3 regions of the Paenibacillus sp. PastF-3 genome follow, and region 3 is predicted to be linked to each of the others. Evidence: riboswitches for the same ligand, from Rfam matches in the RefSeq annotation. Region 3 holds a riboswitch; each other region holds the start of a gene.

Region 1 (3,278 bases), on a different contig from region 3:
TGAAGCCTTTGAGAAAAATCGTTAGTGTCACCCAAACTCATAAATAAACGCCCGTGCGCAGATAGTGAACTATCTTCAGGCACGGGCGTTTTTAGTTGCTTTGGTAGTTACTTTTTCTCTGCGAGCCAGAGGGCGACGTTTGCAATCTCCTCAGGGGCTAGCTTTTCTTTAAAGGAAGGCATTTGACCGCGTCCTTTAGTTACAATACTGTAGATTGCTTCAGCATCATGTTGACCGCCTTCGTTTTGAAGACTGGGTCCAACTCCACCTTGAAGCTGATCGCCGTGACAGGTAATACAGCTGGCTTTCACGGTTGCTTCCGCCTTTGCTGCATCCAATTGGACTTCCGGCATCGTCGGCTTATTCTGTTCAGCTACCTCTTCTTTACCTGGAAGTGTAAACATAAGTACTACCGCAAAGGCACAGGCGGCAAAAAACAAACCGCTCATGATCCATTTCTGCATCCCAGTTCGTCCCTTCTATGTAAGCTGCTCCCTACATTATAGCTCAAGGTGAAGCGTTATCATAGGGTTTGTGACAAAAAAATGAACGACAATGCCATCAAATCATTGAAAAATATGGAATTTAATATTATTTGTCATAGACCATGCAATAAAAAGGTTTGTTTCCTGTGGGGGTTAGGCGCTCATACGTATCGGTAATCGTAAATCCACACTTTTGGTAAGTTCGGATCGCCCGCTGGTTCCAGGTCAATACCTCTAGATCAATCTCACGCTCAGGATAACGAATTAAGGCTGCTTGCACGATTGCATCCATGAATGTTTTGCCTAGACCTTGACCGCATAGATCAGGGCGCATGCCAATTCCCAAGCGAACAACACCTTCCATTGGAAACAACTGCGCGAATCCACATAAAATCCCTTGCCCATTTAATATGGAGACATATTGCTCATTACGTAGCTGAGGGTCACCGAACTCGATTCCAAGAGCCTGCATTTGCTCCCATGGCATCCAGCCGTAAATATTATAAGGGGCAGTGTAATCCCAGTTGCAAATCTCTTCCGCGTGACTGGTCTCCATAGGCGCTACATGAAACGTAACAGAGGAATTTATCATAAGGTTAAGGACCTCCTTTCACGGGGGTTGCTTTAAAATATAAGAAAGTATACTAATTATATACAAAAATAGGCTTGGTCGACTCAGAAATTTATGAGATTATTGTTTTACAAATTCTGAGAGGGGTAAATACTAAATAAGACAAAAAACAAGCTCTTCCCCAAGAATCAACATCTTGGAAAAGAGCCTATGTACGATTTACTTATTGAACATCATCATTATCTTCTGTCTCAGAAGCAACAGAATGATAAGCATCCGTGCTCATAATGCGTTTAGCGCCGATGTAGCGTTTCACGTAGTAGCTATCACTCAGGGAGCTAATCGTTACACCGCGTGAGGAAGATGCGTGTGCAAACTTGCCTTCACCGACATAAATACCGACATGGGAGACACCCTTGCCACTTGTATTGAAGAATACAAGATCTCCAGATCTTAAATCATCTTGGGAGATAGCAGTACCCATTTGAAACTGGGAACCTGATTGGTGTGGTAGGTTAATACCAATTTTATCAAATACATACATTGTAAATCCGGAGCAATCAAATCCATTTGTGGAGATGCCGCCGGATACGTACTTAGTTCCGATGGTCTTGTCGATCACTTTATCCATTTTGGAATCCGCGAAAGCGCTTCCTGCTCCAATGGTGAAAATAATGGAAAAGCTAAGTACTGCTGCTGCTAGCTTCTTCTTCAAAAGTTTATACCCCTTCCGGATGCCTACGAGGTTAGCTTAAGGGTTCGGTTGAAGGTCCCCTATGACCCCTCTAAAAATGGAGGTCAATTCACCCAAAGTTGGTTCCCCCGTTTTCCTAATAGTCAGGAAACTCGGCTGATACTGTTGATTAGGAATAGCTTGTAATCAATACATGACAAAACCTTTGTAAATAACAACTTAATGATTACAAAAATGTTACTAAAATCTTACTGCAGTTATTGTAACAAACAGAGTGCCGCTTGGCAATCGTTTTTAACATAATCATGCAGAAAAATTCGTTTTTTTAAAGACAAAATGCATATGTAAGCGATAATATTAAACTAATTTTTATATTTATTGAAATTTTTATCAAATAAAATTGTTTAAAGTCTGTTCTAGAGGTGTAAAGAATATAATGAGGCAAAAGAAAACCTGGATTCGATTAAGTCAATAATCAAACCCAGGTCCTATATAATGTAATTGTGTGGTTTAGTTGTGGCGAAGTATTAATCGTAGGCTACAGCTTGATATGAGGAAGTACTCATTACTCTTTTAGCACCAACGTAGCGATTGGCCCAGTAGGACTGGCTAAGTGAAGTGATGGTTACGCCATATGAAGATGATGATTGTGCGAATTTTCCGTTTCCAACATAAATGCCGACATGGGATACGCCGTTGCCCAATGTGTTAAAGAAAACTAGGTCACCTGAACGCAACTTGCTTTTGGCTACAGGAGTTCCAACATTATATTGAGCTTTTGAAGTACGGGGCAAAGAAAGACCCACCTTCTTGAATACATACGTAGTAAATCCAGAACAGTCAAACCCGGCAGTGCTAGTGCCTCCGGTTTTATAGGCAACTCCAATTGTCTTTGAAATAACACTGTCCATCTTAGAATCTGCAAAGGCACTTCCTCCACCAATAGAGAACGCCATCACAAGTCCTAGCGCCGCAGCGACGCATGCTTTTCTTAAATTCTTCAAAAAAATTGTACCCCTTCCAATGCCTGTGAGGTTAGCTTAAGGATTCGGTAGAAGTTTCCCTATGATCCCTGCAAAGCGAGATCAATTCACCCAAAATATGGTTCCCCCACTTCCTGGTGCCAGGAATTCGGCGTTTTATGCACCAGATAGTGACTTATCGACAAAACTACGATAAATACATGAAGTTATGTAGAAATCGTTTCAAATGATTACAAACTTGTTACCAATGGAACAGGACTTATTGTAACAAAGTCTTTATGATTTTGCAAATCGACATAATTTTCTATAACGCGAAAGAGTCCCGGCTCCTGATTGAGGAACCGGGACTCTTATATTATGTGCTGTAAGACCTTGAATTATTGTGGGAATGCTTTACTGTGCCATAGATGATATTGTGCTGAGATTCCCCACATTTTGAAGAGTGTAGAAGGCAGGGGTGAGATTTGACGGATAATCAGCGCCGGTAGGCCAGGGCAGAAGAGACCCGTTAGTCCGCATATTAGCAAAAGAACCAGACCTGCTGC
Region 2 (3,278 bases), on a different contig from region 3:
ATCGAATGTCCGCCCACAAGCGTTGCTCCTGCTTCCTGCACTTTATCCGCTGCACCGCGCAAAATGTCACCGAGAATGCTTTTGTCCAGAACAGAAATAGGGAAGGCCACAATATTAAGCACCGTAAGCGGCTTACCGCCCATAGCATAAATATCACTTAATGCATTGGCTGCTGCAATTTGCCCAAAGGAATAAGGGTCGTCCACGATCGGCGTGAAAAAATCAACAGTCTGCACTAATGCTAGATCATCACTTAATCGATATACTCCAGCGTCATCACTGGTATCCAGACCTACAAGTAGATCCGGATTTGGAACGGTTGGTGGCAGACTGCGAATAACCTGCATGAGATCAGCAGGACCAATTTTGCAGCCGCAGCCCCCTTTTGAAGATAATGAGGTCAATTTTATGGTTTCGGCTTGAGACATCATGACTCAGCTCCTTTAAATAGTTAATGTCGAATATCTTTAATCTTACATCAGTAGACAGCATTGTACAAAATACAAAGCTACTAAAAAAGCTGGCTCACACGTAGCATTCACTACCCTTGAGTCAGCCTTTGGTTCGAAATCCAATTCTTTAGGGAAATCTGCCCTACAGCTCTAATGAAATAGGAGTGTCCCGCATAATTTCAATGGCTGCGGGAGCACTCCTTCTTTTCTCAATTTCATAGGATCAGCTAATCTGCTGAGTGCCCTGCTGCTTCTCCAAAAAACGTTGAAGAATCGCATTAAACTGCTCCGGCTGACACAGATTACTCGGATCTAATGCATTCGGGATAATCGCCAACTGCGCATGCGGCAATTGAGACACCATTTCCTTCATACAATTCACTCCAAATTCATTAAAGTCCCCTACAATACATAAAGCGGGACGGTTAAAAGCTTTTAAGCATCTGGTGTAATCCACATGGCTCGTGGCCAGCCTTTGCCGATATAACTCCCGTGGACGTTTGTCCAGCAGCCCTCTTCTAATCTCATTGTAGGCGAGACTCCAGCGCTCTCGGTACATCATCCGAATCGAAGGCAGCACCAGCTCGCTTGGGAGGTAATACATTAGCAAGCTGCAATACGCTGCCATAAGCTGTATTTTCCCTACAAGGGTTGATCCGTGGCTCCTACAGAAGCTATCCGCGACCACGATTGCTTTTACACGCTCAGGATATTGTTTGGCAATATGTTGCACGACTAAACCGCCATAGGCGATCCCAACAAAAACTGCTTCACGAACCCCCAGGTCATTTAACAGCATAATCAGATCCAGACATTGCGTTTCAATAATCTCATTAGGGGCCTCCAGGAGTTCACCTGACTTGCCATTCCCCCGTAAATCGCACAAAATCACTTTATATTTATCGGAAAAGTACTCCAGTTGTGGTTTGAACATACTGTGTGTTAATCCATGTCCATGGATAAACACAACCGGAGTGCCAGTTCCATTGATTTCGTAATAGAGCGAAGTTCCGTTCAGTTTAGCGATAGGCAAAGGTAACACCTCTTTCATAATAAATTCTACGACTGTATCTGCTTATAAACGCAGCAAAAAACCACAGAGGGATTCTCTGTGGCTATTCATCACTAAACACGCCATTCATCCTCTCTCCATACGCTTACGAGGTTAGCTGTCGGATTCGGGCAGTGAGAGTTGCCCTACCTGCAAGGTTGCATGTTATGCACCCGGAACAGGATTCACCCCATAACTAGTACCGATTGTTACACTGGTTCCCAGTTGTTGGTTCCCCCGCTTTCCTTAACGGAAATTAAGCGGACTTCATATGTAATTGTCAGTTATGTGATGAATCATACTCCGTGTAAGGTTTCTTGTAAAGTTGAGCTGTGGGCAAAATAATGTTGAAAGCCATGCTTTTCATTTCATATTGAGCATACACTTCGTTTTCTCTTTCTTTTGCTCTTGTTTACTCAATATATCTAGAAAAAGCCGAGCGGACATCAGAGATCAATCCCTGAACTACTCGGCTTCTTTATACAATCATATGGCTACAACAGATTGGCGTTTTTCAATGCATGCTCCCAGCTCGGAAAAAAGAACAGCGCACTTCTCATTAGATCAGGGTCGCTTTGCTTCACTTGCTTTTTGCTGATCGAGCTTCCATCGGTTTGAAGCTTTTTGATACGAGTTAACACTTCATCAGCCTCCAAAGGAATTTCCATTGAAACACTCCTTTCTCAGTGACCTGGTTTCCCATCATTTTCTCCATAATATGCAAATTTATTCTTCATTTCCATTTCGATGGACTACACTAGCTGATAGATCGGTTGTTCAGCAATAAAATAAGTAGGAATTATTCGATATTTCTGTGCCAGAACTTCAGCTAAATATTTCATTCCTGGAGCTTCACTTTCCGCATGACCTAACATAATCAGCGCTTTTGATCTGCCTTGATGGACTGCATCCCTCACATATTCTGGAGTTTCCCATTCCGGGCCCTCGCCAGCAATGATTAAATCAAGATTGTGCTGATTAAAAAGAGGAATAGCCATCGTCCCACCTCCTCGGTAACCTACTAATATCCCCACATGTCTGCATGTCTGTGATAGATCGCCGGCAACGCGTACGTAGGGGATGCCTAGCTTTCTTTTTATATACTGAGCCGCTTCACTTACCGTCATAGCTGGAATCGATAGGATTGTAGCAGTGGGTTGCTGCTCAACCACATAGGCTGACCATTCAAGCTCTCGTAGCAAGCCCACCATGATCCCATCCGGTTGATGCCGATGCCAATAATCATGATAACGAAAAATAGCCAGTTCAGAACGCTCAATCAAACTCCGTTTCGCGCGATACACAGGGTCATCCTCTAACCACTCGCTGGGATCATGATGACTGTAAAACACACCTTCGTGTGTAATTAACAAATTGGCGTTCATAGCAATCGCTCGTTCCACAACATATTGCGTAGCGCAAAATGCCGTAACCATCCCTGTAATCACCATTTCTGGATTCCCCGGCTTTAGAGTATCTACAGTTCCATCTATCTGTTCCACAGTTCCCATTAAATCTTCCAGAATCATTCTAATTGTCACGCTCACTTTAATCCGCCCTTTGAGATCTATTCTACTAATCTATCAACGTATAAATAACCCGCCCTTAATCGATATAAGGACGGGTTCACAGTTCATCATTTGAGCAGCTTGCCCACTCTATGATTTCATTTCAGAGGCGATCATTCGATGGAAAGCTGGCTTCGGCTTATGCCCTTCATCGAATAGGAACGGCCAGTTCTTCCGTCCACGAACAGGGAAATCATCCAGCCAAGT
Region 3 (3,278 bases):
GGACCGATCTCCAATGCCCCAGAGCCGCTATCTAGCCCGGCAGCGTCTACAATCTTGTCCAATATATTTTGATCAATCAAAAAATTCTGTCCTAAGCTCTTCTTGAACTTGAATCCATAACGTTGAATAATTTCTTTCGTCCGTTTTGGAGTTGAAATTTCCTCTCTACCACTCATGAAGTAATGCCCCCCTGATCAATTTGGGCGAGAGCTCCGGCAAATTCCTCCCGCGTAATTCCAAACATCGCCAGCCGCTTGTACAGCTGCTTGCCATTACAATATCCGATTCCAAGCAAATTACCAAGTGCCATACGTCTTTCAGCTGCCCGAGGGTGTACAAGCATTCCAGCGGCCATTAGATCATCAAGTCCGATTAAAGCAGGTGCTCCTTCAAAAGAGGTATGTACATTCCGCAGCGCATGACGAATCGCCTCTGGAGAAGCGTTCTCCACACCGATATCTCCTTTGCGGGTTGCGTCCTTCTCCGGAATGAAGGCATGCTTGCAGCCCGGCACCTTTGCAGACACAATCTTGCGGATTCGTTCTCCGGCGTGATCCGGGTCCGTAAGAATAATCACCCCTCTACGCTCCATAGCAAGCGCGATCTTCGCAATTACGGTCCGGTCTACAGCCGAGCCCCCTGTTTCGATCGTATCTGCTTCTACAGCGCGTTTAACAGCGACGGTATCACTCTTACCTTCGACGACAATTAGTTCCTTAATCATATCTCTGACTCCTTCCAAAAAAAGCAAAAAAGAAGAGGTTTCGCTCCTCTTCTTTTGGTTAAAGAATGTATAAGTGATGAGCGGTTGCTCTGCGATCAACGAAATGATCATCTGGCGTTCCTTAACGGTTATCATCACTATAGCTTATCAAAGAATAATTTGCAAAAGCTTCAGCCTAGTTTAACTCCGGCTTCACAGGTCCAATCACATAAACGGTTCGCGATTTACGACCGAAATTACGAACATGGCTCAGTGAATCGTAGTAGACATCTACTTTATTGCCCTTAATGGCACCGCCAGTATCTTCTGCTCGGCGGAATCCAAGTCCCTCGATATATACCCACCAGCCAATAGGAATTACATTCGGGTCTACAGCAATTGTGCGACCTTCCGTTACGCGTGTTCCGGAAGCCGTTTTGGTACCTATACCTGCCTCTTCTGACGAATAAGCTGTCATGGAGACATTCTTAATCATCTTCTTGTACTCAAAGTCTACGCCAGCCTTGCTTGTGACGTTATTAGTCTTGGCGCTAACTTTAGCCGTTTTTGAAGTGGTGTTTGATTTGGAAGTTGTTGTAGTCTTAGCTACAGCCGGCTTAGGAAGTGCTTTGGTACCAACGGCAATAATCTTATCTTTCGTTACCGTTTGTACTTCCTTACCAATCATGCGCATAGAGGCCAGTTCTCCGTCTTGGTAGATCTTTTCAATATGCTGAATCATGACGCCTGGTTTGCCTGCCTGTGCCACTCTAACTGTTCCCACAGTAAGGGAGGGGTCTGCTGTCTTGATGACTCTGAAGGGTAAGTTAGTTGTTCGCTGTACGGTCTGTTTGTTGATGCGAACAATCTTAACCTCCATGTTTGCAGAAATGGTGGTGTCTAACGAAGGGAAAATCTTATCATGACCTTCTAGGGTAATGCCCATTTTCTCAATTGCTTTACCAATTGTATCCTCGGTCGTATATAACGTTTTTGTTGCTCCATCCGCAGTAAGACTAATTTTCTGCGCACGATTGATAACGACACGGTCACCGTCTTTTATTTCATCACTCAGACCTAAAGATAGTTCATCATGCGGCTGTAGCGAAATTTGCTCTTTCTCCAACACATCACCAAGAAGCGCTTCCCGCGTTTCAAGCGTCTGTGTTTGCCCGTCTATTACTAAAAATAATTGTTTGTTACTTTGACCGTGTACGTACAGCAGAATAAGTAACGCGATAACGACTGAAATCACGCCTGCAAGTAAAAGTACGCGAGTATTTACTTGCTCCCACCGTAATGCGAAAGACCTGCTGGATGACTGCGAATCATGGGATACTTCTGGTTGGAATACGCCCATTCTCTCCATCCTCCTTACATAGCCCCGTCGTCAATTGTATATCATGAGGACTGAATTCCTTTGACGAAACTATTTGAGATTGTCACAGGACACGCACGTAATAACTTAGCGTCTCCTGCTCATGGATCGCCTGCTCGGCACAGCTACTCCCACCCCTGTTATATAACAGTATGTGGGTAACATTCTATTTATTCAAAAATAAAAAAGCCTAAAAAGAGTTCAACTGAGGACTCTTTCGTGGCTTCTCCAATATCAGAATAGAGAATGCTTGTGCACGAGGTTGCCTCTCTTACTTGCGCTTACGGGGTTAGCTGTCGGGTTCGGACGAAAGAGAGACGCCCTATTTCAGGTCACCCGCTCATGGCGGTTGCCCTTAAATTCACCCCAAAGACCACGTGAAGAAATCAAATACTGTCCTACGGCACGTCTAAACCGTATTTTAAATACAGGCATGCGGCAGGTCAATATTGGTTCCCCCGTTCTCCATACGGAGACTCAGCGAGACGATCCATGAATATATGGCTGTCACTGTAACACAGCTCACATCACTGAAAAGATGATATCCTGTTTTGATGCATGTTGTAAAGGACGATTCAACCACGTTTAAGCAAAAATATGGTTAAAATATTGTAATATTCAGCCGTTTTTATATTAAAAAAGTTTAATATATCGGCCATTCTCTATTTTTCGCCTGTTTTTCTCCCGTTTTCACTCAATCCCAAATCGTTCCAGTGCGTTCGCATACGTTATTTTAGCCAATTCTTCCCATGTTAACCCTTTAATTTCAGCTGCTGCCTCTGCTACCAGCTTCACATGAGCGCTCTCATTTCGCTTTCCGCGGAAGGGGTGCGGAGTCAAATATGGAGCATCGGTTTCGATCAATAATCGGTCTAGAGGGGTCTGCGCAAGTACTTCTTTTGGCACTCTTGCATTTTTGAACGTAATAGGTCCTCCAAAGGATAAATGAAAACCAAGATTCAAGCACATCTTAGCTGTTTCCCAGCTTCCAGAGAACGAGTGCATTACGCCTCCAACCTCATTTGCTTTTTCCTCCCGTAAAATCCGTACAACATCCTCATGGGCATCACGATCATGAATACAAATCGGCATATTCAGTTCGCGGGCTAGTCCAATTTGCTTGCGAAAAACTTCATGCTGCACATCCTTGGGAGAAGTATCCCAGTAATAATCCAGTCCGATTTCACCGATCGCCAC

Evidence for each region. A riboswitch is a leader RNA that binds a small molecule or an ion and turns the genes downstream of it on or off. The one in region 3 is predicted to bind cyclic di-AMP.
Region 1: another riboswitch for cyclic di-AMP. It lies ahead of M2444_RS32710 (C40 family peptidase); the one in region 3 lies ahead of M2444_RS32110 (3D domain-containing protein).
Region 2: another riboswitch for cyclic di-AMP. It lies ahead of M2444_RS26680 (alpha/beta fold hydrolase); the one in region 3 lies ahead of M2444_RS32110 (3D domain-containing protein).

What each region holds. Positions count from the first base shown of each region.
Region 1 covers NZ_JARXWM010000032.1:24,944-28,221, reverse strand. Annotated here, with positions in the region: gene M2444_RS32725 (4a-hydroxytetrahydrobiopterin dehydratase) at 1-25, shown strand, start outside; gene M2444_RS32720 (c-type cytochrome) at 108-464, opposite strand; gene M2444_RS32715 (GNAT family N-acetyltransferase) at 592-1,077, opposite strand; gene M2444_RS32710 (C40 family peptidase) at 1,280-1,771, opposite strand; cyclic di-AMP (ydaO/yuaA leader) riboswitch at 1,777-1,918, opposite strand; gene M2444_RS32705 (C40 family peptidase) at 2,278-2,706, opposite strand; cyclic di-AMP (ydaO/yuaA leader) riboswitch at 2,760-2,897, opposite strand; gene M2444_RS32700 (hypothetical protein) at 3,111-3,278, opposite strand, start outside.
Region 2 covers NZ_JARXWM010000018.1:40,040-43,317, forward strand. Annotated here, with positions in the region: gene selD (selenide, water dikinase SelD) at 1-428, opposite strand, end outside; gene M2444_RS26680 (alpha/beta fold hydrolase) at 676-1,485, opposite strand; cyclic di-AMP (ydaO/yuaA leader) riboswitch at 1,591-1,776, opposite strand; gene M2444_RS26685 (hypothetical protein) at 1,998-2,171, opposite strand; gene M2444_RS26690 (Nif3-like dinuclear metal center hexameric protein) at 2,256-3,050, opposite strand; gene M2444_RS26695 (endo-1,4-beta-xylanase) at 3,162-3,278, opposite strand, start outside.
Region 3 covers NZ_JARXWM010000030.1:11,809-15,086, reverse strand. Annotated here, with positions in the region: gene rsmA (16S rRNA (adenine(1518)-N(6)/adenine(1519)-N(6))-dimethyltransferase RsmA) at 1-176, opposite strand, end outside; gene rnmV (ribonuclease M5) at 173-724, opposite strand; gene M2444_RS32110 (3D domain-containing protein) at 900-2,063, opposite strand; cyclic di-AMP (ydaO/yuaA leader) riboswitch at 2,345-2,574, opposite strand; gene M2444_RS32105 (TatD family hydrolase) at 2,772-3,278, opposite strand, start outside.